DNA from 4 places in the Geobacillus sp. TFV-3 genome. Region 1 is predicted to be linked to each of the others. Evidence: predicted binding sites of a transcription regulator. Region 1 holds the regulator's gene; each other region holds the start of a gene.

Region 1 (7,133 bases):
CGCCATCATGTGGAGCAAATTACGCTCGTGATTGAGGAAGCGATGCAGCAGGCCGGCGTATCGTTTGCGGGCCTTGATGCAGTGGCGGTGACGGCCGGGCCGGGGCTTGTTGGGGCGCTTCTTGTAGGGGTGAATGCGGCGAAAGCGTTGGCGTTTGCCTATGGACTGCCGCTTATTGGGGTGCATCATATCGCCGGTCATATTTACGCCAATCAATTAGTGGCTGAAATGAAGTTTCCACTGTTGGCGCTCGTCGTTTCGGGCGGTCATACGGAACTAGTGTACATGAAGGAGCATGGGAATTTTGCGGTGATCGGCGAAACGCGCGATGACGCTGCCGGTGAAGCGTATGACAAGGTGGCTCGGGCTTTAGGCCTTCCATACCCAGGAGGCCCGCACATCGATCGGCTGGCCCATGAGGGTGAGCCAGTGATTGATTTGCCGCGAGCATGGCTTGAGGAAGGTTCGTATGATTTCAGCTTCAGCGGCTTGAAGTCAGCTGTACTCAATGCGCTCCACAACGCGAAGCAGCGCGGCGAGGAGATCGATCCGAGGCTGATGGCTGCGAGCTTTCAGGCCAGCGTCGTCGATGTGTTAGTGACGAAAACCGTGCAGGCGGCAAAGGAATACCGCGTGCGGCAAGTGTTGCTCGCCGGCGGGGTGGCGGCCAACCGTGGGTTACGGGACGCACTGCAGAATAAAATGAAAGAGCTCCCCAATGTAGAGCTTGTCATCCCGCCATTGTCGCTGTGCACCGACAATGCGGCGATGATTGCGGCGGCGGGAACGGTGTTGTACCAACAAGGAAAGCGGGCGGACTTGGCACTCAATGCCAATCCAAGCTTGCCGCTTGTCTAGGAAGAACTGGTTTTGCGCTGTTCTTTCATTAAATCACCAGCCTTCCAGGCAGTTGGGGTTGGGCTGAAACGAGAGAGACACCGAAGGGCGATCCGTTTGCGGCAGACAAACGGTCCGTCCTTTTTGTTTTAGTGTGAAAAAGTTTGTGTATATTTTTATCCACAAATCTGTGGGCAATGTGGAAAAAGCGGTAAAACACTATCAACATAAGAAAAGCAATACACATCGATTTTTGTGCAAAAGGAAAATGTTTTTTGTGGATAATGTGGGAAAGTTGGTGAATAACTTATATTCCAAGGTAGAAATTGTGGATTGTTTTGTGGATAATGTGACTAAGTAAAGAACAACCCGCCTCTAGTTTCGGCGGGTTGTCGGTTATAGTGAAGTATAAAGCTGTTCCCATTCGGCCAATAACGTTTCGACTCGCTGCTTCCGCTTTTCGTTTTCTTGCGTCAATCGTTGCATCGCTTCATAGTCGCCGTAAACCGATGGATTGCAAAGTTGCTGCTCGATCTCAGCGATTTGTGCTTCAAGCGCTGCAATCTCGGCTTCGATTTCATCCAAGCGGCGTTGGCGTTGGCGCCGCCGTTTTTTTTCCTCTTTTTCTTGCTCGTACGCCGTTTTGGCCGAATCACTGGCCGTTTCTGTCGGGCGGGCGTTCAGGAGAGCCAGTTCGCGCATTTCTTCTTTTTTGGTGATGTAGTAATCATAGTCGCCTAAGTATTCGGTTAGGCCGTCGCTGGAAAGCTCAAACACCTTCGTTGCGATTCGGTTGATGAAATAGCGGTCGTGGGAAACGAACAAAATCGTTCCCGGGTAGTCGATGAGCGCTTGCTCGAGCACTTCTTTGCTGTCGAGGTCTAGATGGTTTGTCGGTTCGTCCAACAGAAGGACATTTGCTTTTTGCAGCATCAGCTTGGCGAGCGCCAGGCGTGCTTTCTCCCCGCCGCTTAAAGCGGAGACCGGTTTTAAAGCGTCATCGCCGGAAAAGAGGAAATTGCCGAGCACAGTGCGAATTTCTTTTTCTGTCTTTTCGGGGTAGGCGTCCCACAGCTCGTCAAGCACCCGTTTGTTCGATGACAAATCAGCTTGATCTTGATCGTAATAGCCGATTTGGACGTTTGCGCCGTAGCGGAGCTCTCCCGCTTGGATCGGGAGCTTTTGGGCGATCGCCTTCAGCAATGTCGACTTGCCGATGCCGTTCGGTCCGACTAGGGCGACACTTTCGCCGCGCGTGATGCGGAAGCTCACTTGGCGGATGATGGGTGCACCGTCGCCATAGCCAACAGCTATGTCTTCAGCCGTGAGCACTTCATAGCCGCTCGGCCGAGCGATCGAGAACGAAAAGGAGGCTGATTTTTCATCGCCGACAGGCCGCTCGAGACGTTCTATTTTTTCCAGTTGCTTTCGCCGACTTTGCGCCCGTTTGGCCGTCGAGGAACGAGCGATGTTGCGCTGGATGAAGTCTTGAAGTCGGGCGATTTCTTCCTGCTGTTTCTCGTACCGTCTTAACTCTTGTTCGTATTGCTCGGCCCGCAACTCCAAATAGCGGCTGTAGTTGCCAGCATAGTGTTTAAGCGTGGCATTCGACAGTTCGTATACGTCGGTGACGATTTTGTCTAAAAAGTAGCGGTCATGGGAAACAACCAGGACGGCACCGGGATAGGCTTGCAAGTACTGCTCTAGCCAGGCGAGCGTCTCAAGATCCAAATGGTTCGTCGGCTCGTCCAAAATCAATAAATCCGGCTTGGACAACAGCAATTTCCCAAGGGCGAGACGCGTCCGCTGTCCGCCGCTTAACGACGAGACGGGCGTTGTTTTATAATCATATGAGGAAAACTGTAGCCCGTGCAAAACGGATCGGATGTCGGCTTCGTATTGGTAGCCGCCTTGGTCTTTATATTGTTCTTGCAGTTCGTCATACGTTTTGAGTGTTTTTTTATAGCGGGCTGGATCGGCGAGCACATTCGGGGCGCCGAGTTGCATGCTGAGTTCGGCGAGCTGTTTTTCGAGTCCTAGAAGCGGGGTGAATACCTCAAGCATTTCGTCCCAAATGGAACTCGGAGAGTCGAGCCCGCTGTTTTGCGCCAAATAGCCGATTTTGATATGGTTTGGTTTGATGATTTTGCCGCTGTCGAAAGAGAGTTCACCGGCGATGATTTTCAACAATGTCGACTTTCCCGCTCCGTTGCGGCCGACAAGGGCAATTCGGTCGCGGGACTGTATTTCTAGTTTTATATTCGATAAAATAAGGTCAGCGCCGAAATATTTCGTGAGCCCGTGCACTTGCAAAATGATCATGTCATTTCACCTCGCGAATAGTTTAACGTAAGTCGCGGAAACGGTCAAAGACGAATGATGAAAAATCGTGTATAGTGTATAAATGGAGGAGATTGTATTGTCATCGTTCACTCATTTCAATGAACAAGGGCGGGCGAAAATGGTTGATATTACGCACAAAGAAGATACCGTGCGAGTGGCTGTGGCGCAAACGAGCGTGACTGTCAGCCGGGAAATTTACGAAAAAATGACGAACAATGCGATCGAGAAAGGGGATGTGCTCGCCGTCGCTCAAGTAGCGGGGGTGATGGCGGCGAAGAAGACAGCTGACCTTATTCCAATGTGTCACCCGCTTATGTTAAAGGGTGTGGACATTGCTTTTGCATGGGAAAACGATGGTGAAGCGCATAAGCTCGTCATCACTGCAACGGTGAAAACAAAAGGGAGCACAGGAGTGGAAATGGAAGCGCTGACGGCCGCCTCGGTCTGTGCGTTGACGGTGTATGATATGTGCAAGGCGCTGGATAAAGGAATGGTCATCGGTCCGACGTATTTGGTCGAAAAAACGGGCGGGAAGTCTGGCCATTACCGACGGAAAACCGATTAGCTAGGGGATGAGATCATGAACAACGAACAACCGAAAATTCCGCAGGCAACCGCCAAACGGCTGCCGCTTTACTATCGGTTTTTGAAAAACTTGTACGCTTCCGGCAAGCAACGCGTGTCCTCTGCCGAGTTGAGCGAGGCAGTGAAAGTTGATCCAGCGACGATCCGCCGTGATTTTTCCTATTTTGGCGCGCTTGGTAAAAAGGGATACGGGTATAATGTCAATTATTTGTTGTCGTTTTTCCGCCGGACGCTTGAAGAGGATGAGGTGACCGAAGTCGCCTTGTTTGGCGTCGGCAATTTAGGCACTGCCTTTTTAAATTATAATTTTTCAAAAAACAACAATACGAAAATCGTGATGGCCTTTGATGTCGATGAGCGGAAAGTCGGGACGACAGTCGGCGGGGTGCCGGTCTATCATCTCGATGAGTTGGAGGAGCGGCTTCACGAAAACATCCCGGTCGCTATTTTAACCGTGCCGGCCGCTGCGGCTCAGGCGCTGACCGACCGCCTTGTCGCGCAAGGAATTAAAGGCATTTTAAACTTTACTCCGGCGCGGTTGAACGTGCCGAACCATATTCGCGTTCATCATATCGATTTGGCCATTGAGCTGCAGTCGCTCGTCTATTTTTTGAAAAACTATCCAGCGACGTCGGAAAAAGGAGAGAACAACACATGAAATATTTGTTGCTCGTTCTTGTTGTTTTGCTGCTGTTTGGCACGAAAAAGCTGCCGGAATTGGGGCGGTCGTTCGGCCAGTCGCTTCGCGAGTTTAAAGACGCCACAAAAGGGCTCGCTGATGACGAAGAAACGAAAACCGACCGATGACAAGGCAGGATGGGGAAACGATGAATGACAAAGAAATGTCGGTGTATGAGCATCTGGGCGAACTGCGGAAACGGCTCATCGTCGTGCTCGTCTTTTTTGCTGCGGCGCTTGTCGTGAGTTTCTTTTTTGTCGATGATGTCATTTTGTATTTGCAGCACACGGCTGAGGCGAAGCGTTTGACCATGAACGCCTTCCGCCTCACCGATCCGATTAAAGTGTATTTTCAGTTTGCCTTTGTCATCGCAGCTGTGCTGTCGGCTCCGGTGCTGTTGTATCAAATTTGGGCGTTTGTCAGCCCCGGTCTGTATGAAAAAGAGAGGAAAGTGACGTTAAGCTATATCCCGGCGTCGATTGTTCTTTTTTTAGCAGGCGTCAGCTTCGCTTATTTCGTCTTGTTTCCGTTTGTCGTTCGTTTTATGATCCAGCTGGCTGACCAACTAGGGGTCCAACAAATGATCGGCATTAATGAATATTTTCAGTTTTTGCTTCAACTCGTGCTGCCGTTTGGCATCGTATTTCAGCTTCCGATTGTGGTGCTGTTTTTCACCCGCTTAGGGTTGATTACGCCGCAGCTTCTTGTTCGCATCCGCAAGTATGCATATTTAGCACTGCTTATTTTAGCGGCGGTCATTACGCCGCCGGATGTGCTGTCGCAAGTGATCGTCATGATTCCGCTCACCATTTTGTATGAAGGAAGCATTTGGGTGGCGCGCATCGGCTATCGGAAAGCGCAGCGAGCAGCCGAGCAGGAAGGCAATGAGTGAGGCGGGACGAAAAACATGGAGAGGAAAGCGAGCAAGGCCGGGCCAAACGAAGGGGCTGTCTCAAAAGCCGCAAAACATGGCTTTGAGGCCGGCCTTTTGTTTTTTGTTTCCATTTTCACGATATGATCGCCGTCATGAGATTGATGTTCTAGTCCCTTCCCGTGCGAGCCGCGGGAAGGGGGTCAGCGTTTTGAGGCGAAAAGAAGGCGAAGGGCGGTGCCGAAATCAAAGGCAGCGAGCGCCGCTAAAGCGATGGTGGAGACGTTCCAAACCGTTTCATGAGCACTTTCGATGGCCAAATACGTAAACATTGAGCCTAAGACGAAATACAGAAGCGAAAATAGCCAAGGGTTTCGCATCATAGCCAAACCCTCCAAACGGCGAGCGGCAGCTCGGACTGGCGCATCATTTTCTCAAGCTCGTCGGCCAACAGCGTCTGCATGGCGACGACAAACGTATTCATGGCGACATGCGCAAAAATCGGCACGAAAATGCGCCCGGTTTTTGCATATAAAAAAGCAAATACCATCCCCATGGATGTGTACAAAAGCAAATGTTCCGGCTCCATATGGACAACGGCAAACAAAAGCGAACTGACAAGCGCCGCAGGCCAAAAGTTGTATTTTTCATACAACGAGCCGAAAATGATTTTTCGGAAGATGAGCTCTTCCAAAATCGGGCCGATGACGGAGGTGACGACGATCAGCAGCGGCGTTAGGCGGATGATATCGATGATTTGCCTTGTATTTTCCGACCCTGGTTTGATGCCGAGCAGCCGCCATTCGATGTTGGCGGCGATGCTTTGGGCCGCGAGCGCCAAAAAGACGCCCAAGACCGCCCACATCCACGAGGAAGCAAGCGGCAGCCGCCGCATCATTCGTTCGTTGCGGTCACCGCGGAGCAGCCATAGGATTATGACAAAAGCGAGCAGGAAACTAATGATCGCCCAATATCCGGAAGCCAGCTTGGCGGCTTCGAGGCGGTTTTCCGTTCCTTGGCCGACGCCGAGGGCGCGAAGAAGCGGCACGCCGACAAAGGCGGACAGCTGCATGACGATATACGTGATGATGACGTACCAGTGGTTGCGTTTCAAATCCTCTACCCCTTTTATTTCAAAATTATATTCGTATTGTAGCACATGTATGGCGAAAATAGTAAGAAAACTGCGTCCTCGCATCCCATCTCACCGCCGTAAAAAAATGAACCGGAGCCGTTTATTAGTCCGAGGAATGTGAAATAATGAAAACGAGCTCCGCGCGGATGGGGAGTATAGGCAAAACAGCCGGCTCCTTTTGCTCTTTCTTCTTTAGGAGAGAAAAACAGTTATTTTTTTTGCATTTCCTACTTGCAAAATGGAAAGAAGTTCATTAATATTATAAGTGTGTTAGCACTCAATATCGATGAGTGCTAATAAGAACGGTGAAAACTATCGTTAAGGAGGTTGTTCCCCGTGTTGAAGCCATTAGGCGATCGTATTGTCATTGAAGTCGTGGAAACAGAAGAAAAAACGGCTAGCGGCATCGTTCTGCCGGATACGGCGAAAGAAAAACCACAAGAAGGCCGCGTTGTTGCTGTCGGTGCAGGCCGCGTGCTCGATAACGGCCAACGCATTGCGCCGGAAGTCGAAGTCGGCGACCGCATCATCTTCTCAAAATATGCGGGCACAGAAGTGAAATATGACGGCAAAGAATACTTAATTTTGCGCGAAAGTGATATTTTGGCTGTCATCCGCTAATATATGCGTTCATCACATAAACATTCCGAAAACATACTAGGTACTTAATCGGTACTTAACTT
Region 2 (7,133 bases), 2.3 Mb from region 1:
TTGTATAAGCAAGGAATTGTTAAATATCGAAAAGATGGGAAACTTGCCTTTTATTCGCTTGATGATGAACATATCCGCGAGTTGCTGCTTGTCGCGCTCGCCCATCAGAAAGAGGGGGATCGCTGTGGAGAATGAACAAGCATTGGACCGGTTCGAGGTAAAAACGTACCGCGTGCAAGGATTAACGTGCACGAACTGCGCGGCCAAATTTGAGCGCAACGTGAAATCCTTGCCCGGCGTGAAGGAGGCGAAAGTCAATTTCGGCGCCGCTAAGCTTACCGTTTGGGGCGAAGCGACGATGGATGAGCTCGAGCAAGCAGGCTCGTTTGAACAGCTGAAAATTCGGGAAGAACGCGAGCCGTCTGGAAAGAGAGAGCCGTTTTGGAAGCGAAAAGAAAATCGAAATGTCTTCGCCTCTATGGCGCTGCTTCTGTTTGGTGTTGCAGCGGATGCGGCAGACAAGGAGATGTTGGCGGTCGTGATGTATTTCGCGGCGATCGCAGTTGGTGGTCATTCGCTGTTTTGGGCAGGGATTCGGAATTTGGTCCGCTGGCAGTTTGATATGAAGACGTTAATGACGATCGCCATTCTCGGTGCGGCGGCGATCGGTGAATGGCAGGAAGGGGCGGTTGTTGTCATTTTATTCGCCATCAGCGAAGCGCTCGAGCGCTATTCGATGGAGAACGCGCGCCGGTCGATCGCTTCGCTGATGGAGATGGCCCCTGCTGAAGCGATCGTTCGGCGCGGCGCGGAGGAAATGACCGTTCCTGTTGAGGACGTTGGCGTCGGGGAGGTGATGGTCGTCAAGCCGGGTGGAAAAATCGCCTTGGACGGCATCGTCATAAGCGGCGCCTCGACCGTGAATGAAGCGGCGATCACCGGTGAAAGTCTGCCGATGGAAAAAACGGTGGGTGATGCAGTGTTTGCCGGGACGCTGAACGGAGAAGGATTCCTCGAAGTCGAAGTGACAAAGCGAGCGGACGAGACGATGCTAGCGAAAATGATCGACCTCGTCGAAGAGGCGCAAGCGGAGCGGGCCCCATCGCAAGCGTTTGTCGACCGGTTTGCCCGTTACTATACCCCGTTCATTATCGTCTTTGCGCTGTTTATTGCCATCGTGCCGCCGCTGGTGATGGGGGGAGATTGGCTCGTTTGGATTTACCGCGGTCTTGCCGTTCTTGTCATCGGCTGTCCGTGCGCGCTCGTCATTTCGACGCCGGTGGCGATTGTGACGGCCATTGGAAACGCGGCCCGGCGCGGCGTGCTCATCAAAGGCGGAGTCTATCTCGAACAAATCGGTCGGCTGCGAGCCGTTGCCTTTGATAAAACCGGGACGTTGACGAAAGGAGAGCCAGCTGTGACCGATATCGTCGTGTATGAAGGAAGCCGCGAACAACTGTTGGCCATCGCCGCCGCCATCGAAAATCGGTCGCAGCACCCGCTCGCTTCGGCCATCGTCCGCAAAGCGGAAGAAGAGGGGGCGCCGTTTTCTGCCGTACAGGTTGACGAGTTTCAGTCGCTGACCGGCCAAGGGGTGAAGGCGGTGATTGCGGGGAAAACGTACTATATCGGCAGCCCTGCCTTGTTCACTAGTTTGGTCGGCAAGTTGCCGAATGAAGCGGAACAACAAATCACGGCCTTCCGCAAAGAAGGAAAAACCGTGATGGCCGTTGGCACCGCTGATCGGTTGTTGGGGCTTGTCGCCGCGGCCGATCAACTGCGGGCGTCCGCCCCGTACACGATCGCCGCGCTGCGGCGCCTTGGGGTGGCGGAAGTGGTGATGGTCACGGGCGACCACGAGCAAACCGCGCAGGCCATCGGCCGCCAAGCGGGCGTATCCGATATTCGCGCCGGATTGCTTCCGGAAGAGAAATTGGCTGCGATTCGCGAGCTGAAAGAACGTTGCGGCATGACCGCCATGGTCGGCGACGGGGTGAATGACGCCCCTGCCTTGGCCGCAGCCGATGTCGGCGTGGCGATGGGCGGAGCGGGGACGGATACCGCCTTGGAAACGGCTGATGTCATCCTGATGGCCGATGATTTGCGCCAACTGCCGTACACGGTTCGTCTCGGGCGCCGAACGCTTGCCGTCATCCGGCAAAACATCGCTTTCGCCTTAGGGCTCAAAGCGTTGGCGCTCGCCGCCGCCATCCCGGGCTGGCTCACCCTTTGGCTCGCGGTGTTCGCCGATATGGGCGCAACGCTGCTCGTGACACTGAACAGCATGCGCCTGTTGCGGGTGAAGGAATGAGAGGGGGCTTGCGGGCAGCGTTTCGATGCATTGTCTAACTTAGTGTTTGTTTTCGTGTATGAAATGATTGGAAAAGATAGATAGCCTTTGTCGATGAGAGATGGTATCATGAAGATGAAACATAGCGAATGGCTGAACTTGGGGATCGCCGTTGTTGGATGGAAACATCGTTTTTGTCTGTTCATGAAAATCAATGGGGAAGAGGGGGCGTCATGAAGGGCTCTCGAGAAGAAGAGATGCACGAAGCACAATGGGCAGAAGAGATTCAACGGATGGATGACCGGGTGTTTTCGTCGACCGAAGAGTTGGATCGGATAGCAGCGGGAGGGGCGATGAAGCGGAAAGCCCTCGATTGGCGAGGATTTCCCTGGTGGATTCGGTGCTTCGGGTACATCGCCTTGGCCTTCTTTGTCATCGTTCCTTTGATGGCATGGTTGTTGAATGTGTTGCTTGAATAGCGGATCGAATGCCAGCCGGAGGATTGGAGCAAGAAAGACACGGAATCATGTTCACTTCCGTGTCTTTTTCGTTTTGCGCTGTTTCATTCTCCCTCAATCCCTAACGCGTGCAAATAGTGGTGCAAGCTTTCTTCGCCACATGCGGTGATCAGTTGAATGAACGGAGTGACTTCTCCTTTGACGCTCGCTTCTTCCAGCGCCTCATAATATTGCCGACGTTGTTCTGGACAGGGAAGGGGAAGTGGCAAGCAGCCAAAGTGGCGATGAAAAAGGCTGCTCGCCCAACATGGGGAACAGCCAAAGAAAAGTGAAACTGTTTAGGCAAAATACCCAAGCTGCCGCAACGCTTCTTCGCTCATCCGGTCCGGCGTCCATGGCGGGTTCCATGTCACTCGGACGCGCACGTCGCGGATGCCGTCGATTTGTTCGAGCGCCCGTTTGACGCCGCCGGCAATCGAGTCGTGAAGCGGGCAGCCAGGGGTCGTGAGCGTCATCAGGACATCGATATGGCCATTCTCAATTTTCAAGTCATAAATCAATCCCAAATCGACGACGTTAATGCCAAGCTCCGGGTCAATGACCGTTTTCAGTTGTTGCATGGCGAGTTCGCGGACATCCATCGTAGTTTCCTCCTCATTCGCTTATTTTCGGAAGACCGCTACAATCGTTCCGGCAAAGGCGACGCTTAGTCCAGTCAGCAATACTTGAGCGACGGTCAGCAGCGGCATGCTAGCGGTCGCGAGCGCAACGGCCGCGAGCGCGAGGGCGGCAAGCCATAGGCGGCATTGGACGGCGATGGCTCGCTCGTTCATCATTTGCTTTAACGTCGGCACGTGTTGTTGGCCGACTTTTTCGCTGTAGCGATGCGTCCACCATAAAAACGGCACGATTTTGAACAAATAGCCGATGATGCTAAACCCGATCCAGCCGACCGCCGAAAGGTAGATGATGATGCCAAGCCACCGTCCGCTGCCGGCCATGATGGCGGCAAGGGCAGCCGCGTGCAGCACAAGGCCGATGGCGACGGCGGATAACGAAAACCGAAACGGGCGGTCGAGCGTCTTTTTCATCCGCTTTTGCAAAATCGCGCGGATATGCCAAGCAAAAAGAGCGAACCCAGTCGTCAGCAATGTCACACCGACCGCAAGCCACCCCTGACTTGGCGAGAATAGGCTGGCGAACGCCACCACAATCCCGCCGGTATACAGCGCATACACATAGCGCGCCGGCCGCAGCGAAAAGCCGTGGGCGAGCGAAAACATCGGCGCCATTTTGTACGAAAAGCCCATGATGAGAAGCGTAAACCAGCCGCACAGTCCAAACAGCATGTGCAGGCCGAACACCGCTTCATGGCGGTTGGCGCCTGTGGCGGTGAAAAAGTGAAAGGCAAGCGACGTTCCGGCGGATGCCGTCAGCAGCAAAAACAACAGCGACGTGGCGGCAAAGAGCGTCATCACGTTTTTCGTTCCTTGCTTTCTCAACGTCATCGCCATTTGCCAGACAAATAGCACGATGCCCAAAAGCAGGAGCAAGCCGGGCAGAAAAGCCCAAGTCGGCGCCGCCGCCAGGCTCGCGGCAAACGCGACGATGCCGATGGCTGTCACGGCAAACTGCCAAAAGCCAAGCCGCACGCTCCAAATTGGCGTCAAAAAGGCGACGGGGACAAGCTGGTACATCGCCCCCATGGCGGTCATCAACGCGAAGCCAAGCAAGCCGAGGTGAGCCGCCGCCCAGACGAGCGGCAACCGGAACGCACCGCTGGCCAGTGACGGAATGACGGTCAGAAGCAACACTTGCGACGCAACAAACGACAAAACAGCAAACGTGATAAACGAAAACGGCAGCCGGACGTCTGTTTCCGTCCCCGTGCGAGTGGGAAACACGCTGCTCATCCTTTCGTAATGCGGATTTCAAAGCTGCCGTCTTCGCGCGCGACCGTTTCGTGCCGGTAGCCGAGCTCATCGAGCTGTTCATATAAAAACATCGGACGGCGGTCATTGATGATCGTCAGCGTTTCGCCTCGGTTGAGTTTGGCGAGGGCGGCCAGCGTCCGCATCATCGGCTGCGGCGGCTCGAGTCCGCGGTTATCGAGGATCATCGTTCTCCCCCCTGCTTCACGAACGTTACTTTCCAATGTTTTTTCTCGATTTGTTCCGCTTCGTACGTAAATCCTTTCGCTTTCATAATCGGAAACAGCGGCAGCGGCTTGAACGGGGCATGCAAAATGAACGTATCGCCCGGTTTGAGCGGCTTAATGGCGTTCATAATCTTTTCAAACGGTTCCCGTTTCTTCTGCAAATCTTCGCGCACATCGAGTTCAATCGTCATAGCCATGCGTTTTCCCTCCTTTTTGACTATCATGATAATCATTTTCATTGTGAAATGTTGTGATATAGCTCACATCTTTCGGCCGAAACATGACAATTCCGTTTTGGAAAAAAGGTTTCGTTTTCGTTTGAAAGAGCGGGAAGGAAACCCCATCAGCTCCATTGCGCATCCCGGCCGGTGCCGGACGATGGGGATAAAGGAGTTAGAAAAAGATTTCTTGTTCGAGTCCTTCGCGGTCAATTAAATAAAAGCCGTGTTCATCGACATCAATCAGCCCTTTTCGTTTCAGCTGGCTCAACGTGCGGCTCACCGTTTCGCGGGCGGTGCCGATCATGTTGGCCAGCTCGCGGTTCGTCATGTGGGCGGTGAGGCGGTGCCATTTTCCTTGCTTGACAGCGTTCGTCCGCGTCAGGCGCAGCAGGAGAAGAACGATTTGCTCGTACGTATTATGAAGCACTTGCGCCTCAAGCCGGTTTTGCAAGTCGACGATTTTTTCGCCCATGACGCGAAACAGTTTCATGCATAGCTCGGGGCTTGCCATCAACACTTGTTCAAAATCATGGATCGGGATCGCGATCAATGTCGCTTCTTCCACTACTTCAGCATGGGCTGGGTACGTGCCTTTTAAGAAAAAGCCGGCGTGCGGAAACATTTCTCCCGTCTGCAAAATCGAGACGATTTGTTCTTTTCCGCTGACATCGGTTTTATAAATTTTGACCGTGCCGGAATGAATGAAATAGACGCGCTCTAACGGGTCGCCTTGCATAAAGACGAACGTCCGCGGTTTGTAGACGCGCACGTGGGAAATGGCGACGAGCGAATCGAGCTCGTAATCCGACAGTTCGCGAAACAATGGAACAGCTTTTAGGCGGTCTTTCATCCAATGGTTCGCCATGGGGTTCTCTCCTTATAAAAATGTGACAAAATGATAACAATGGCCGAGCGGGGCCTCGATCGGTTCTCTTTTTGAAAATTTGCGTCGTTCAGCACATTCTGCTTTCATTGTATAAATTCTTACACCGAAAAGCTGTGATATAAATCATAGTCGACATTTGCCCCGGCTCACAAACGGGTTGCGGTTTGACGCGCTACAATGGGAGCGAACAAACGAGAAGGAGGTTGTCTCATATGGAAGTTCATCGATCCGTTCGCCCCAACGTCCGGCCGGGGCGGCAAACGACAAACAGTTTTCTTAAATCGATTCTCATTTTCACCATTTTGATCAGCTTTACCGTCCTGCTTGTCGGCGGGTATTGGATCTTTAAAGAAATGGCGCCAAGACCGAAGGAAGTGCGCAGTGAAGACGGCCGAGTGCTGATGACGAAAGAAACGATCATCGGCGGGCAGGCCGTTTTCCAAAAATACGGGCTGATGGACTACGGCACGGTGCTTGGCCACGGGTCGTATATGGGGCCGGACTATACGGCGGAAGCGCTAAAAGTGTATACGGAAGGCATGCAAGATTATAAAGCGAACGAGCGGTATCACAAACCATTTTCTGATTTAACAGCCGATGAGAAAACAATCATCCGCGAACAAGTCATCAAAGAAATGCGGCAAAACCGCTACAATCCGATAACCGATGTGCTTGTGTTGACGGACGCCCAAGTGTACGGACTTGAGAAAGTGCGCAACTACTACCGCGACGTGTTCACAAATGGCGACGGCTGGGGATTGAAAAAAGGGTTGATTCAAGAATCGGATATGCCGAAAACGGGCCGTGCTTGGGTGGCGGATGGCGACCAAATCAAACAAATTGCCGACTTTTTCTTCTGGACGGCTTGGCTGTCCAGCACGCCAAGGCTTGGGGATAACATCACGTACACGAACAACTGGCCGTACTATGAAGACGCCGGCAATACGATGTCGTTCTCCGCTGTCTGGTGGAGCGGTGCGAGCGTGACGATTTTGATTTTGTTCATCGGGATCATTTTGTACGTGTTTTACCGCTATCAATTAAGCATGCAAGAAGCGTATGCGGAAGGGACGTTTCCGGTCATCGATTTGCGGCGGCAGCCGCTTACTCCGTCGCAAGTGAAAGCGGGCAAATATTTCGTCGTCGTCGCCGCGCTGTTTTTCGTCCAGGCGATGTTCGG
Region 3 (7,133 bases), 2.3 Mb from region 1:
AACGACAAATGGCTGAAATTCTCATGCTGGATGCTGAACAACGGTTTGGCTGGCATGGTTCTTATCACGCTTCTCCCGGTCGGGATATTGCAAATCAAAGAAGCGTTCGAACACGGCTATTGGGCGTCGCGTTCGCCTTCGTTCCTCAAGCAAGACATCGTGCAAAACTTGCTGCTTGTCCGCTTCATTCCGGATACGATCTTTTTAATCGGCGTCGCCGCGCTGCTTGCCTTTGCCATCAAAGCGATGTTCCACTTGCGCAAGCCGACGCATGGGGAAGGGGAAGAGCTGCCGGTGGCGAATTTGGCGCAGGAAGAATAAAACAAAAACGCACAGCGGGATTCCGCTGTGCCTTTCATTTGTGAACGTTTTCAATTACTTGTGGCATTTGTCTGGCTTGGCGTGTTCGGTTTCCTTTTGCTTGTCATGGCATGGAAAGCAGTACAACGTTTCTGTCTCTCGGCTGACGACGCCGTTTAAAAACCCATGCAGACAATGGATCGGCTTGCCGCATTGCGCGCAAAAGCCAACAAGCTCTTCCAACCGCCATTTCTCCTTTCACGGGGATTGAACATGTTCACCTTCGGGCTGTGACGCTCGTCACTACTCTCCAAGGTTCAAGCGGTTATGATAAAGTATATAATTCATTATACTACAAAGGAGGCGAATGTTATGAACCAATTTGCCGCAAAAATCCACGCTCCCGACTATCCGCCGCGCGACCGCCATCCGGCGATTTTCCAGCTGTTTGACCGCTTAAAGCCGGGGGAAGTGATGGAGCTTGTCAATGACCATGACCCGCGTCCGCTGCACTACCAATTCATGATGGAGCGTCCGGACCAATTTACGTGGGAGTATTTAGAAGAAGGACCGGACGTATGGCGGGTGGCGATCGGAAAAAAATAAATCGCGTCCATCGGGATTTCCGTCTGCAGGCGGAAATCTTTTTTTTCGCCGGTTCATATGGTACGGTAGGAACAGATGATGTCCGGAAAGGGGAATCGCCATGAAACCAACCATTGCCGGAGCGGTGCTTGCTGGCGGCCAGTCGCGCCGGTTCGGGCGTCCGAAGGCGTTTGCCGAGCATCGCGGTGCTCCGTTTTTCACTTGGTCCATCGCAGCGCTGCGCCCGCTTGTCGATGAGCTGTACATCATTAGCCATCCGGCGCTTGTCGATGAATTCCGCCGGCAAACGGACATCCCGGTGCTGCTCGATGTGGAGCGCTACCGCGGCTGTGGGCCGCTTGCCGGCATTTACACCATCATGGAACAAAGCCGAGCGGACTGGATGTTCGTCTTGCCGTGCGACATGCCGTACATGCGTCAGGAAGTGACAGAACAGCTCGCCTCATACATCGATCCGACGTTTGACGCCATCGTCCCGCTCCATGGCGGACGCCCCGAACCACTTGTCGCTTTGTATCAACGGCGGCTTGGCCCGGTGATCGCCGAGCTGCTTGATGCCGGCGAACGCCGGATGGCGGCGCTCCTTGACCGCGCACGCGTCCGCTATGTTGATGCCAAACAGCTTGCCGCGGATGAAGACGTATGGCGCAATGTCAATACTGAGGAAGAGTATCGATACGGGCGGGAATGTTGGCCAAAGCAGACGTAGCATACATCTTTTGCCGGTCAGAAGAGCCGTCCTTGACCACGGAATTGTTCTTTTCCCCGGCTCTTCACCACAAAATGCACTTGATACAGAAAAACGCTTATGATACGCAAGTTAAAAATGATTTCGCCTGTACGATAACGTTTCTATTATCAATGAAAGGTCAAGTACACCTTTTGGTGATGACCTTGAATTTCATGAAACGGCAACAGCGCGAAAAAAGAACAGCACGGGCCGCGATTCTTTTGTATTATCGAGTCGTCGGTTGATTTTTGTCCATTTCCTTCGCCAAATCCGCGACTTCGACAACGGTCAGCCCCGTTCGTTTCGCGACCTCGTGAATGGGCAGGATGTCGAGCAAGTTTTTCGCGATTTCGGTGGCTTTCTGTTTTTCGGCTTGTTTGATCGCTTTCTCTTTTTCCTGTTCTAGATCTTCTACGAGTAAACGAAAGGCTTTATTCATTTTCATTCACTCCTCGCTTTTGCTTATTATATCGCCTGTTCAGACGGCTGTCATCTTCGTTCATGGCACGATCACCATCTGTTGCGGCTTCGCTGTTGATGTGATGGAGATCACATAATGCGCTTGGCCATTGCGATACAATGAAGGCCGAGGAGGGAACATGATGCGTGATTTCAAGGAAAACCCGTTTATCGTCATTTGGGAGTTGACGCGGGCGTGCCAACTCAAGTGCCTTCATTGCCGCGCCGAAGCGCAATACCACCGTGACCCGCGCGAGTTGACGTTCGAGGAAGGGAAAAAACTGATCGATGAGATTTATGAGATGGATCAGCCGATGCTCGTCTTTACGGGCGGCGATCCGCTCATGCGCCCGGATGTGTACGATTTGGCAAAGTACGCGGTTGACAAAGGATTACGCGTGTCGATGACGCCGAGCGCGACGCCGAATGTGACGAAAGAGTCGATCCGCAAGGCGAAAGAGGTCGGCCTGTCGCGCTGGGCGTTCAGCCTTGACGGGCCGAACGCCGAGATTCACGACCATTTCCGCGGCACGAGCGGCTCGTTTGATTTGACGATCCGAGCGATTCACTACTTGCATGAACTCGACATTCCCGTGCAGATCAACACCGTCATTTCCCGGTACAACGTTCATGTGCTTGATGAAATGGTGGCGCTGGTGGAGAAACTGAAATGCGTCCTTTGGAGCGTCTTTTTCCTTGTGCCGACCGGAAGGGGGAAAGAGGAGGACATGATTTCCCCGGTTGAGCATGAGCGGGTGTTCCGCTGGCTGTATGAAACGAGCAAGCGCGTTTCATTTGATATTAAAACGACCGCAGGCCAACATTACCGCCGCGTCGTGCTGCAGGCAAAAATGCGCGAAGGAAAAACGGCAAAAGGCGGCATCCGCTATGAAGACGTGTTGAACAAAGGCTTAACCGGACAAGTCGACGGGCTCGGCCGCGCGCCGAAAGGAGTAAACGACGGCAACGGCTTCGTCTTCATTTCCCATATCGGCGACGTCTACCCGAGCGGGCTGTTGCCGGTGAAAGCCGGGAACGTTCGGGAGACGCCGCTCGCTGACATTTACCGGTACTCGCCGATTTTCCAAGATTTGCGCAATCCGGACAAATATAAAGGAAAATGCGGCGTTTGTGAATTCCGTCATGTATGCGGCGGCTCACGCTCGCGGGCGTACGCCGTGACGGGGGATTATTTGGAAAGCGAGCCGTATTGCGTTTATATTCCGAAGGCGTGGCGGACAAAAGAGCGAAGCCAATGCTAGGCCAAGGGAGGACGTTTTTGGTGCAAACGTCGGATTTTCTTCCAGCGGTGTCTGGGCGTCTGCGGTGGACAATGGCGGATGGGGCGCGTGCAACAACCTTGTTTTTTTGTTCGCGAAATCGTTTTTGTGGCGATTCAACATGACGGTTTTTCTTAGACGCAAGGGGAAGGAGCATGCGCCTTCCCCGTTTTCATCGGTTGATGCGAAAGATCATTCATGGTCCAAATCGGCAATAAATGTCTCCGGCCCGGTCGGCGCCGCGCTTCCTCCTTTTGGTTCGAGGCTCGCTTTAATTTGCTTGAACTGTTTGACATCCTCGCCGGTGATCAACACGCGCGCCGCTCCGTGGCGGATCGTCAACAGTTCCCCTTTGACTTCGTTGTTGGTGTAAATGATCCACAATTGATAATCGCGGGTCGCAAACGGCGGCAGCCCTTCAATTTCCATCAGCATTTCCTCCGTTTCATCGTTGAGCCAAACCGTGCCGTCCAGCTGTTGAAAGAACGCCGATGGTTCAATCGGAATTTGTTTCGTTTCTGGATTATGGATGATCTGCTCGATCGGAATGTCGTGATTTTGTTCGATAATCTGGTATCGATATGCTTCGCTCGGTTGGTCATGCGAAGCATCTCGCCCACCGTCCGAAACGGAAAGGCGCAAGGCGAAAAGGGAGACGGCCAAAGCCGCGCTGATCAGCCCTCCAGCAATGCGGAGACCGCGCCGCATCCGCTTTGTTTGTTTTTGCGCTTCTGCTTGGGCCCAAATTCGCTCTTGATGGGAAAGGGGAGGTGCTTCATACTGGGCTTCTGCCTTCAGCCCGATGCTTTTCCACGCTTCAAGCAAGCGTTGGCATTCACGGCACTGCTTTAGATGGTTGGACACGTCTTCTTTTTCTTGCTCCGGCAGCACGTCTAACAGCCAGTCCACGATTTTTGTTTCAGGAATATGGCTATGCTTCATGCTGTTTTTCACCTCGGCCAGCCTCCATCCAGCGGAACAGCTCTTTTTGTTTCCGCAAATTGCGCAAACCGTAGCGGATGAGCGACTTGACGGAGCCTAACGGCTTGTTCATCGCGGCGGCGATTTCCCGCTGTGTTTCCCCGTGAAAGTAAAAGTGAATGATGGCTTGCCGCTGCTCCTCGGGTAGATGGGTTAACGCATCGATGATGACTCGTTGTTCCAGTTGGCGGAGAAAATGAAATTCCGCCCCCTTTTCTTTTAAGGACGCTTCTTCAAGGCGGCTCACCAACAGATCCCGTTTCTTGCGCAGGCGGTCGAGCGACCGGCTTTTCGTTTTCACGGCAAGAAAGGCTTGAACGCTTCCCCGCTTCGGATCGAATTGATGGGGCTTTTGCAAGATTTCGAGAAACACATCGTGGCTGACGTCTTCCGCCTCCGCCTCGTCGCCGACGATCTGAAGGGCGATGTGATAGACCATCGGGGCGTATTTTTCGTAAAAACGGTCAAAGGCGGCGCGGGAACCTTTGGCGATGTTCGCAAGCAGTTCTGCGTCTTCCCGTCGATCTTCCATCTTGCCCCACCTCCCGGCTCTACTGGTGATCAAGTTTGAGCTCCTACTGTACATTCTATAATTTTTTCCCTGCAAAACAAATCCATTGATCCATTTCTGGCGTATACGAAATGAAAACAGAAGGAGGGAGTGAACGTCGTGCGAAACAGGGGCATCACTATGTTCGTCATGATTTTGACTCTCTTTTCTCTTCTTCTTCCCACCCGCTCGGCATCGGCGGCAAGCGGTGTTGTTCTCTTCACGCCGTACACCGGGCTTTCCGTGACGCCGGGGGAAACGATCGACTATACGGTCAATGTCATCAACAATGGTTCCAACATTGAAAACGTCACCTTCTCGTTTGACCACCTGCCGAAAGGATGGTCGACTTCGATTACCGCTGAGGGGAGAACGATTGAGCAGCTGTCCGTCCGAGGCAGGAAAGAAGAAGAGGTCACGTTGGAAGTGACCGTGCCGTTGGATGTTGACAAAGGGGATTACCGCTTTTGGCTCGTCGCCAAAGGGGAGAGCGGCGTCTCCAAATTGCCGCTGCTTGTCCGCGTGACGGAACAAGGATCGTTTAAAACTGAACTGACGTCGGAACAAACGAACCTCGAGGGGCACGCGGATTCGAGCTTCACGTATGATGTCACGCTGAAAAACCGAACCGCCAAGACGCAAAATTACGCGTTAAGTTCGGCGGCGGAAAAAGGTTGGCAAGTGACGTTCAAATCGGAAGGCAATTCCGTTACGTCGGTGAAACTCGAGCCGAATGAGTCGAGAGACATTACCGTCGAGGTCAAACCGCCGGAAAATGTGAAAGCGGGCACGTACAAAATCCCGATCAAAGCGCAAACGAGCGATACGTCGGCTGAGCTGGCGTTAGAAGCGGTCATTACGGGCACGTATGCGCTCAAGCTGACGACGCCGTCAGGAAATTTGAGCACCGACTTGACCGCAGGGCATGAACGGGTGATCGATCTCGTCGTCAAAAACACTGGAAGCGCCCCGCTTTTGGACATCAATATGACGGCCGACGCTCCGCCGGATTGGGACGTGGAATTCGACCAAAGCACGATCGCCCAGCTGAACCCCGGTGAATCGAAAACCGTCAAGGCGAAAGTGAAAGCGTCGGATGAGGCGATCGCCGGGGATTACGTCGTCAACTTCCAGGCGCAAACCGCGGAAACATCGGCGGAGGCGGCATTTCGAGTCTCGGTGAAAACGTCGACCGTTTGGGGCGTGGTGGCGGTGTTGATCATTCTCGGGGTGGCCGGAGGGCTGTACTATTTGATCAAAACATACGGGAGGAGGTAAGCATGGGGGCATCCGCCGTCATTGAGCTGAGCGATTTGTGCAAAACGTATGGCGACCATCGGGCGGTTGATCATTTGTCGCTTTCCATTCAAAAAGGGGAAATTTTTGGCCTCCTCGGCCCGAACGGAGCGGGAAAAACGACGACGATTTTGATGATGCTCGGGCTCACCGTGCCGACGTCCGGCAGCGTGAGAGTATGCGGGATCGATCCCGTGCGAAATCCGATTGACGTCAAACGGAAAGTCGGGTACTTGCCGGATGATGTCGGATTTTATCATCATATGACAGGGATGGAAAATTTGCTGTATACGGCAGCGTTAAACGGCATTCCCCGCGCCGAGGCGGAAAAGCGGGCGTGGGAGCTGCTCGAGAAGGTGAATTTGACTGATGCGGCTCATAAAAAAGCAGGAAAATACTCGCGGGGAATGAGGCAGCGGCTCGGTTTGGCCGATGTGTTGATGAAGCGCCCGGAAGTGATCATTTTGGATGAGCCGACGTTGGGCATCGACCCGGAGGGGGTGCGTGAGCTGCTCCGGCTGATCCGCGATTTGAGCCGCCATGAAGGCATCACCGTTCTATTGTCCTCGCACCAATTGCACCATGTGCAGCAAATTTGCGACCGGGTCGGTTTGTTCGTCAACGGGAAATTGCTGGCCGAAGGGAATATGGAACGTCTGGCGCAGCAGCTGTTTTTGCAGGATGCCTATGTCATCCATGTGATCGCTTCACCGCTTGACGCTTCCTTACAGTTCAAAATCGAGGCGATTCCGGGCGTCAACAAAGTGGAGCAAACGGAAAATGGATGGGATGTGTATTGCCAAACGGATGTGAGCGCCGACATCAGCAAAACGATCATCGAATCAGGTGCTTCCTTGTTTCATCTGAGCCGCCGCAATTTCGGCCTCGATGAGATTTATCACCGCTATTTTGAAGGGAGGGATGTACGTGA
Region 4 (7,133 bases), 1.3 Mb from region 1:
CGTTTTTGTGCACGATCGTCTTAAAACCGAGCAATGCTTCGGCGTCCAAGTCCACGGAACAGTTGATGCTGTGCATCGGTTGACCAAACAAAGCGGACAACGTCTCAGCAAGCCGCGTTTTTCCCGATCCGGTCGGGCCTTTTAAGAGCACGTTTTTCCCAAGTGCGAGCGCAATGGCGGCATCGTGCACGATCGCCTCATCTGCCGCCTTGTACCCGCCCGCTCCAATCAACGCGCGATCCGGATCGCGGCGGAACAGTTCTTTTCGCTTTTCCATTTCTTTCGTGACCGTCAACGGCCATGTTCCCATCTTCTGCCTTCCTCTCTGTGGCGATCTTCCCCTCTCATTCTACTAGATCACCCCGCGGGACGCAAAACAAAAGAATTAAACCATAAATATATTATGTAAATATAACAAAGAAAAAGACAAAACGAGGCGCTCTCAACCGAAGTTGTCCTCAATTGCCTTGCGAATGAGCGCCGCGCACCGGTCCAGTTCCGCCTTCAGCTGGCGTTTGTACAATTTCGCCTTTTCTTCCCCACCCTCGGCAAACCGATAGTAGACGACTTCTTGGTACTTCATCCCTTCTTTTTTTCGCTTCACTTGTTGCAAAATGCCGTCCTCGATCAAATCATGCAGCGCCTTATACACTTCGGAGTGGTTCGGCCGGTAGCCGAACGGCTTGAACTCTTGGCGCAATACATCAAGCAGCTTTAGCCCGTAGAGCCGCTCCTGTTCGGTGAGCGTAATCAAATACAATTTTAAAAACGCACGTTGTTTTAACAGAAAACCGCTGGGCGTCCGTTTCTCCCCCATGGGTTGCCCCCTCCTTCCTTGTGGATTGAATTTCGCTCTTTTGGCCGCGAACTCCTGCTTGTTTTCATTATATCACGCGGGAAAGGAAAAATCCTCTCCCGCTTGGTTTCAATAAAACACGATCGTTTTATTGCCGTGGATGATGACCCGGTCTTCCAAATGCCACCGAAGCGCCCGGGCGAGCACTGTTTTTTCAATTAGTCGGCCGATCCGCTTTAAGTCATCCGGATGATGGCGATGGTCGACGCGGGCGACGTCCTGCTCAATGATCGGCCCTTCATCCAAATCATCGGTGACATAGTGCGATGTCGCGCCGATCAATTTGACGCCGCGCTCATACGCCCGCTCGTACGGCCGAGCGCCAATAAAGGCGGGTAAAAACGAGTGATGGATGTTGATGATCCGCCCCGGAAATTCAGCGACAAACGTCGGCGACAAAATTTGCATGTAGCGGGCCAGCACGATGGTGTCGATCTGATAGTCACGAAGCAGACGAATTTGTTCGGCTTCGGCGTCTGCTTTCATTTCTTTCGTCACCGGAATATGCACGTACGGGATGCCAAATGACTCGACCGTCTCGCGCAAGTCGGGGTGGTTGCTGATGACAAGGGCGATGTCGGCGATCAGCTCTCCCGCCTGCCATTGCCAAAGAAGCTCAAGCAGGCAATGCTCGGCTTTGGAGACAAAAATAGCGATCCGTCGGATGTCGTTGTGCAGCCGAAGCTGCCAATGCATCTCAAATTCAGCAGCGATCGGGGCAAACGCCGCTTCGATCTCTTCTTTTCGCTCGGCGATGTTCGGGCAATCGAACTCCAAGCGGATAAAAAACGTTCCTCCCTCAGGATCGGTCGAGTATTGGCTCGATTCAACGATATTCGCTCCCTGTTTGTACAGAAACGACGTCACCGCCGCGACGATGCCCGGGCGATCGGGGCAGGAAATCAGGATTCGAGCGCGCTGCTCACAACCTTGCAAAAATGATTGCCAGCGATGTTGGCGAAATGTCGTCATGCGTTGTCTCTCCCTTTTCTTGCTTTTCTTGCAATTCATCATACAAAAAATTCATGAACTTGCCAACAGGGAGATAACAAAAGAGGGTGTCCCAAAAGGATCGGGACTCCCTTTTCTTATTACCGTATATAGGTATAAAGCAATCATTAAGAAACAATATGTTGTGTTTTTGTTAAGGGAAATTACCCTTTTGGGTCAGCCCCCTGGCAAGTGAAAAACCTCTCTCAGTCTTTCGTCAAATCACCGGCCGGGCCGAAAAATTCGTAATGGATGTGCTCCTCTGGCACACCCCATTGTTTTAGGGCGCGATAGACGGATTTCATAAACGGCACCGGGCCGCAGAAATAAAAGTCTGCGTCTTTCGTCGGGATCACGGATTGCATCCATGCAAGGTCGATCCGCCCTTCTTTGTCAAAATGCGGATGGCGGCGGTCCTCATCGGATGGCGACTCGTAACAAATACGGTAAGAAAATGACGGGCGTTCCGCCAACATCCGAAGCTCTTCATCAAACGCGTGCACGCGTCCATTCAAAGCAGCATGCAAAAACGCCGCTGGGCGGGTCGGTTGGCGAATGGCCAACGTATGCGCCATGCTCAAAAGCGGAGTGATGCCGACGCCGCCGCTGATGAACACAACTGGCGTCGCTTTGGACAAATCAAGCGTAAAATCGCCGGCTGGAGCGCTAAGCTCAAGCACATCGCCCTCTTGGACATGATCATGCAAATAGTTGGAAACGATGCCGGCCGGCTTGTCCGCTGTGGCTGCTTCCCGTTTGACACTGATGCGGTAATACCCTTTTCCAGGAGCATCCGATAAGCTGTATTGGCGAATATGCGTATACGTCTCGCCCGGAATCGACAGTTTGACGCTCACGTATTGACCCGGCAAATAATCACTGATGGCTTTGCCATCTTCCGGCTCCAAATAAAATGAAGTAATGACGCCGCTTTCTTTCACCTTTCTCACGACGACAAATCGGCGAAAGTCACGCCAGCCTCCGTGTTTGGCCGCTGCCTCATCGTAGAGCTCTTTTTCCACTTGAATGAAAACGGACGCAATGGCTTCATATGCTTCCGCCCAAGCCGTGATCACTTCGTCGGTGGCAACGTCGCCGAGCACGTCTTTGATCGCCAGCAACAAATGCTTTCCGACGATCGGGTATTGTTCTGGTTTGATTCCTAAGCTGCGGTGTTTATGGCCGATTTGCCGCACAACCGGCAAAATAGCATCAAGCTGGTCGATATAGCGCGCTGCCGCATACACGGCTGCGGCCAAGGCGCGTTGCTGCCGCCCTTGCTTTTGGTTGGCGTGGTTGAAAATATTGAGCAGTTCCGGATGATTGGAAAACATGAGTTCATAAAACCGCTTCGTAATTTGTTCGCCATGTGTTTCCAAGACAGGCACTGTTGATTTCACAATTTCAATTGTTTTTGGATGCAATTTCGTTGTCGTTGTCATGATTTCATCCCCTTGCAAAACATGTATTTTTAATACATCTTTTATTCAAGCATGAGCACTTCGAAAAAGCAATATTTCAAATACATCTTTAATAAATTGTTCACAATTCTCCGTTCGAATCAGGTGTGGTACAATGGGACCAAGAATGTCGCTTAAAGGTTGTGAATCACGATGCAGTTGACGAACTATACGGAATATGCCTTGCGCGTCCTCTTGTTTTTAGGAGCGCTTGATGAAGAAGAAAAAACGAACATCAAAGACATTGCCGCTGCCTTTTCCATTTCAGAGCATCATTTAAGCAAAATCGTTCATGAGCTTGGCAAACTCGGCTACATTGAAACGATCCGTGGGCGCAACGGCGGAATCCGCCTTGCGAAACGCCCCGAGGAGATCGTCATCGGCGCGGTTGTTCGCGAAACGGAGGAAAACTTGTCGCTTGTCGAGTGTTTTGCCGCCCACGGCAATGAGTGCGTCTTAACGCCGGTATGTCGGCTTCGCTTCGCACTTCACGAGGCGTTAGAGGCGTTTTTGCGTGTGCTGGATGCGTATACGCTCGCTGATTTGCTTGAAAACCGAGCGTCGCTTCGTTCTTTATTGAAAGAGCGGCGTGGTTGAGAAAAAAACTTTCCGGCTATTATAAGCTGGAGAGTTTTTTGGTGTTAAGCATCGCTCTACGGAAGGAAGACGCGGGATGATGTGAAATCGATGACGTCCTTTGCGCGTGATGTGGCGGTAATACGGATCATTAGTTAAAAAACGAAACCAGTCGAAAACCATGGGCAATACGTCCGGCACCGGTCGATCACATCCCCTTTGTTTGCCACAAGACGAAGAATATATTAAGATTAGAAAGGTGTGAAAACATCTGCATGACTGAAGGAGGTCACAATGAAACACGAAGGAAACGCTTTGCCACCTTACTTGCATATGGACAATGGAGAGCTTTGGCTCACCGAAGATGATCGCGACAACTTAAAAATCAGCTATCGAATCAAAGAGGTGATTTTTGCCGAGCCGTCCGAGTACCAGCATGTGATGATTTTGGATTCGTACGATTTCGGCCGCATGCTCGTACTCGATGGCGTCGTGCAAACAACCTCGATTGACGGCCATATTTATAACGAAATGATTTCGCACGTGCCGCTGCAGTTTCATCCGGAAGCGAAGCGGGTGCTCATCATCGGCGGCGGCGACTGCGGCGCAGCTCGTGAGACGGCGAAATACGCTCATCTTGAAGCCATTGACATGGTGGAAATCGACGAAAAAGTCGTCCGGGCGTGCAAAGAGCATTTGCCAGCCGTCTCCGGCAACTTATCGGACCCGCGCGTGCGGTTTGTATATGATGATGGCGTCGTGTTTGTACAAGGGAAAGAAAACGTCTACGACGTCATTATGATCGACTCGTCCGACCCAGTCGGCCCAGCGGAAGCCTTGTTTTCACCGGAGTTTTACGCCAACGTCCATCGCGCGTTGAAAGCAGACGGGCTGATGGTCTGCCAAAGCCAGTCGCCGATTTTCCACTTGGATATTTTGAAACGGACGTACCGCAACATTCGCGAACTGTTCCCGCATGTGCTTGTGTACACCGCTGTGGTGCCGACGTATCCAGGCGGACTGTGGAGCTTTACGATCGGCTCGAAACGGCCGCTGGTGCTTCCGGCGCAAACAACCATTCCAAACGACACGAAATACGTCAATGATGCGGTCTTCCGTCAATGTTTCGCCTTGCCCGAGTTTTTGCGCTCGGCGCTTGAGGTGGAATAACGGCTTGGCATGGAAAAAGCTGTCCCTGCTTTGTGAGGGGACAGCTTTTTTGTGTCATTTGAGTGATCCTCTTTACGCTTTCTATTATTCCACCCGCTTTCTTGTTTCATGGCGCCGGCGGGTTGTGGGCCAGTGCCCGCTTGGCAAGCCATTGAAACGTCAAGTCATCCGCCGGCGGGTTGTAGAGTCCAGCGCGGACGTCACGGTAATGCCGCTGGAGCGGGTTGTCAGCAAACAAGCTTTGTCCGCCGACAATGCGCATCGCCCAATCGACGACTTCAAGCGCGGTATTGGTGGCGACCAATTTGGCTGTTGCCAACTCCTCTTTCATCGCCATCCGTTTTTCCGGATAGCGATCCCATAAGTCGGCGACCGCGTACAGGAAATGGCGTGCATGAGTGAGGCGCCATTCCATTTCAGCGATTTTCCGCTGCACTTCTGGTGTTGAGGCGATCGGATGAGACAACGTGTTCGGCTGGTACATTTGTGCAAAGCGGAGAGCCTCGTTGCGCGCTGCAATGGCGATGCCTAAGTAACAAGCCGGAACGTGCAGCAGCCATCCTTGCGCCGGTGCGGCTTCGTTCGATTCCCCGAGCGTCTCGACGAGCGCCTCTTGGTCGACTTCGACTTCTTCAAGAACAAGATCATCGCTGCGCGTCGCCCGCATGCCAAGCGTGTTCCACGTCGGCTCGATGCGGATGCCTGAAGCAGACATCGGCACGAGAAATTCACCGACCCGACCGTCTTCCATCGTGGCGGAAATTAAGACGTAATCGAGTGCAGGAGCCAGTGACGCAAAGGTTTTTCGTCCGCGAAGCACAAAGCGGCCATCGCGAAAAACGGCCGTCGTTTCGGGTTTGCCCCCGCGCGCCGGGCTGCCTGTCGCCCGTTCGGAATGAGCGCTGTTGATGAGCGCGTGGCGGCAAACGACTTCTTTCGCCAGGCGGGCGAGCACCGGCTCCGGCCAGCGGCGAAGCAAAAATAAACGCATGAGAATGCTTGCATGCCAGCCGAACGCCAAGGCGGTTGCCCCAGAGCCTTGGGCGATCGTTTCTTGCACGAGCACGAGCTCATAAAGCGACGCCCCTTGGCCGCCGTATTCGGTTGGGACGGTCAAGGAAAGGAATCCAGCCTCTTTTAAATCGGCAAAATCGGCAAATGGAAACGTTGCTTGTTCGTCATCATGCGCTGCCCGTTGGACAAATCGTTCCGCAAGGCGACGCGCTTGGTTGTACAATTGTTGCTCCCGATCGGTCCGCACAAGCAAGTGATACAACTCGTTCATCGTTCTCCCCTTCTTTTTTGATCGAGATGCTTTCATTGTACTGCTTTTGACCAAAGGTGAAAACAAAAATGCGCAAAAAAGCCGTCCGTGGAACACGGACGATCCTCATAATGAAAACGTTTCGTTGTGATCGCAAGGCGGAAACATATCTTTCTGCCTGAATTCCCCCTTGGCTATATGTCAGAGTTTAAGCATTGCTGCAGCAACCGCTCAAAAAAGGAAGAAATGCCGAATGTACCGATCATCGTCACGGTGGACGAACTCATTTTTCCCAGCATCGTACTCGTATTCCTCCTGCCAGCGGCGGCCATAGCGGGCAATTTGACGGACGGCGCGGATGATCGCATACACTTCTTCGTTCGTCATCGTAGGATGGAGCGACAGACGCACCCAACCTGGTTTGGCGAGAGGATTGCCGCTTTTGACTTCTTGAAGCAACGCAGCGGATTGTTCCTTGTCGATGCCAAGCAAATAGTGGCCGTAAGGTCCGGCGCAGGAACAGCCGCCGCGTGCTTGAATGCCGAAGCGGTCATTCAGCAGTTTGACAACAAGGTTGTAATGCAACCCATCTATGACAAACGAGATGATGCCAAGACGATCGTTCCGATGTCCTTCAAGCACGCGGACACCGGGAGTGCTTTTCAACGCCGGCAAAAGAAGGGAAACAAGTTCCTTTTCGCGGGCGCGCATCTGTTTTACGTTCATTTGCTCTTTCAGCTGGATGGCCAACGCTGCCTTGATGGTTTGCCAAAACGGCGGTGTTCCGCCATCTTCGCGTTCTTCAATGGCTTGGATG

The links. Region 1 encodes Rex, which represses fermentation and respiration genes when NADH is low (regulators of the CRP and FNR family bind a similar motif). Its sites were predicted from a motif close to TTGTGAAATATTTCACAA; they were not measured.
Region 2: the regulator Rex is predicted to act here: its motif matches at 5,095-5,112, upstream of BJQ97_RS13315 (DUF2249 domain-containing protein).
Region 3: the regulator Rex is predicted to act here: its motif matches at 2,174-2,191, upstream of BJQ97_RS13285 (TIGR04053 family radical SAM/SPASM domain-containing protein).
Region 4: the regulator Rex is predicted to act here: its motif matches at 3,377-3,394, upstream of nsrR (nitric oxide-sensing transcriptional repressor NsrR).

What each region holds. Positions count from the first base shown of each region.
Region 1 covers NZ_MPSP01000001.1:321,418-328,550, forward strand. Annotated here, with positions in the region: gene tsaD (tRNA (adenosine(37)-N6)-threonylcarbamoyltransferase complex transferase subunit TsaD) at 1-858, shown strand, start outside; gene BJQ97_RS01695 (ABC-F family ATP-binding cassette domain-containing protein) at 1,234-3,159, opposite strand; gene moaC (cyclic pyranopterin monophosphate synthase MoaC) at 3,257-3,745, shown strand; gene BJQ97_RS01705 (redox-sensing transcriptional repressor Rex) at 3,761-4,423, shown strand; gene tatA (twin-arginine translocase TatA/TatE family subunit) at 4,420-4,572, shown strand; gene tatC (twin-arginine translocase subunit TatC) at 4,593-5,336, shown strand; gene BJQ97_RS01720 (YdiK family protein) at 5,519-5,698, opposite strand; gene BJQ97_RS01725 (CPBP family intramembrane glutamic endopeptidase) at 5,695-6,429, opposite strand; gene groES (co-chaperone GroES) at 6,787-7,071, shown strand.
Region 2 covers NZ_MPSP01000001.1:2,640,438-2,647,570, reverse strand. Annotated here, with positions in the region: gene BJQ97_RS13350 (ArsR/SmtB family transcription factor) at 1-135, shown strand, start outside; gene BJQ97_RS13345 (heavy metal translocating P-type ATPase) at 125-2,251, shown strand; gene BJQ97_RS13340 (hypothetical protein) at 2,464-2,709, shown strand; partial or broken gene BJQ97_RS18245 (Fic family protein) at 2,793-2,936, opposite strand; gene BJQ97_RS13330 (metal-sulfur cluster assembly factor) at 3,027-3,329, opposite strand; gene BJQ97_RS13325 (hypothetical protein) at 3,351-4,601, opposite strand; gene BJQ97_RS13320 (DUF2249 domain-containing protein) at 4,598-4,807, opposite strand; gene BJQ97_RS13315 (DUF2249 domain-containing protein) at 4,804-5,043, opposite strand; gene BJQ97_RS13310 (Crp/Fnr family transcriptional regulator) at 5,240-5,932, opposite strand; gene BJQ97_RS13305 (nitric-oxide reductase large subunit) at 6,166-7,133, shown strand, end outside.
Region 3 covers NZ_MPSP01000001.1:2,632,230-2,639,362, reverse strand. Annotated here, with positions in the region: gene BJQ97_RS13305 (nitric-oxide reductase large subunit) at 1-321, shown strand, start outside; gene BJQ97_RS17450 (hypothetical protein) at 376-543, opposite strand; gene BJQ97_RS13300 (DUF2249 domain-containing protein) at 673-906, shown strand; gene BJQ97_RS13295 (molybdenum cofactor guanylyltransferase) at 1,007-1,615, shown strand; partial or broken gene BJQ97_RS13290 (transcriptional regulator) at 1,863-2,081, opposite strand; gene BJQ97_RS13285 (TIGR04053 family radical SAM/SPASM domain-containing protein) at 2,239-3,357, shown strand; gene BJQ97_RS13280 (anti-sigma factor) at 3,568-4,329, opposite strand; gene BJQ97_RS13275 (sigma-70 family RNA polymerase sigma factor) at 4,307-4,888, opposite strand; gene BJQ97_RS13270 (COG1470 family protein) at 5,018-6,184, shown strand; gene BJQ97_RS13265 (ABC transporter ATP-binding protein) at 6,187-7,133, shown strand, end outside; gene BJQ97_RS13260 (ABC transporter permease) at 7,130-7,133, shown strand, end outside.
Region 4 covers NZ_MPSP01000001.1:1,669,173-1,676,305, forward strand. Annotated here, with positions in the region: gene BJQ97_RS08525 (ATP-binding protein) at 1-310, opposite strand, end outside; gene BJQ97_RS08530 (replication termination protein) at 443-817, opposite strand; gene purU (formyltetrahydrofolate deformylase) at 926-1,828, opposite strand; gene hmpA (NO-inducible flavohemoprotein) at 2,053-3,288, opposite strand; gene nsrR (nitric oxide-sensing transcriptional repressor NsrR) at 3,460-3,903, shown strand; gene speE (polyamine aminopropyltransferase) at 4,177-5,052, shown strand; gene BJQ97_RS08555 (acyl-CoA dehydrogenase family protein) at 5,159-6,337, opposite strand; gene BJQ97_RS08560 (aminotransferase class V-fold PLP-dependent enzyme) at 6,548-7,133, opposite strand, start outside.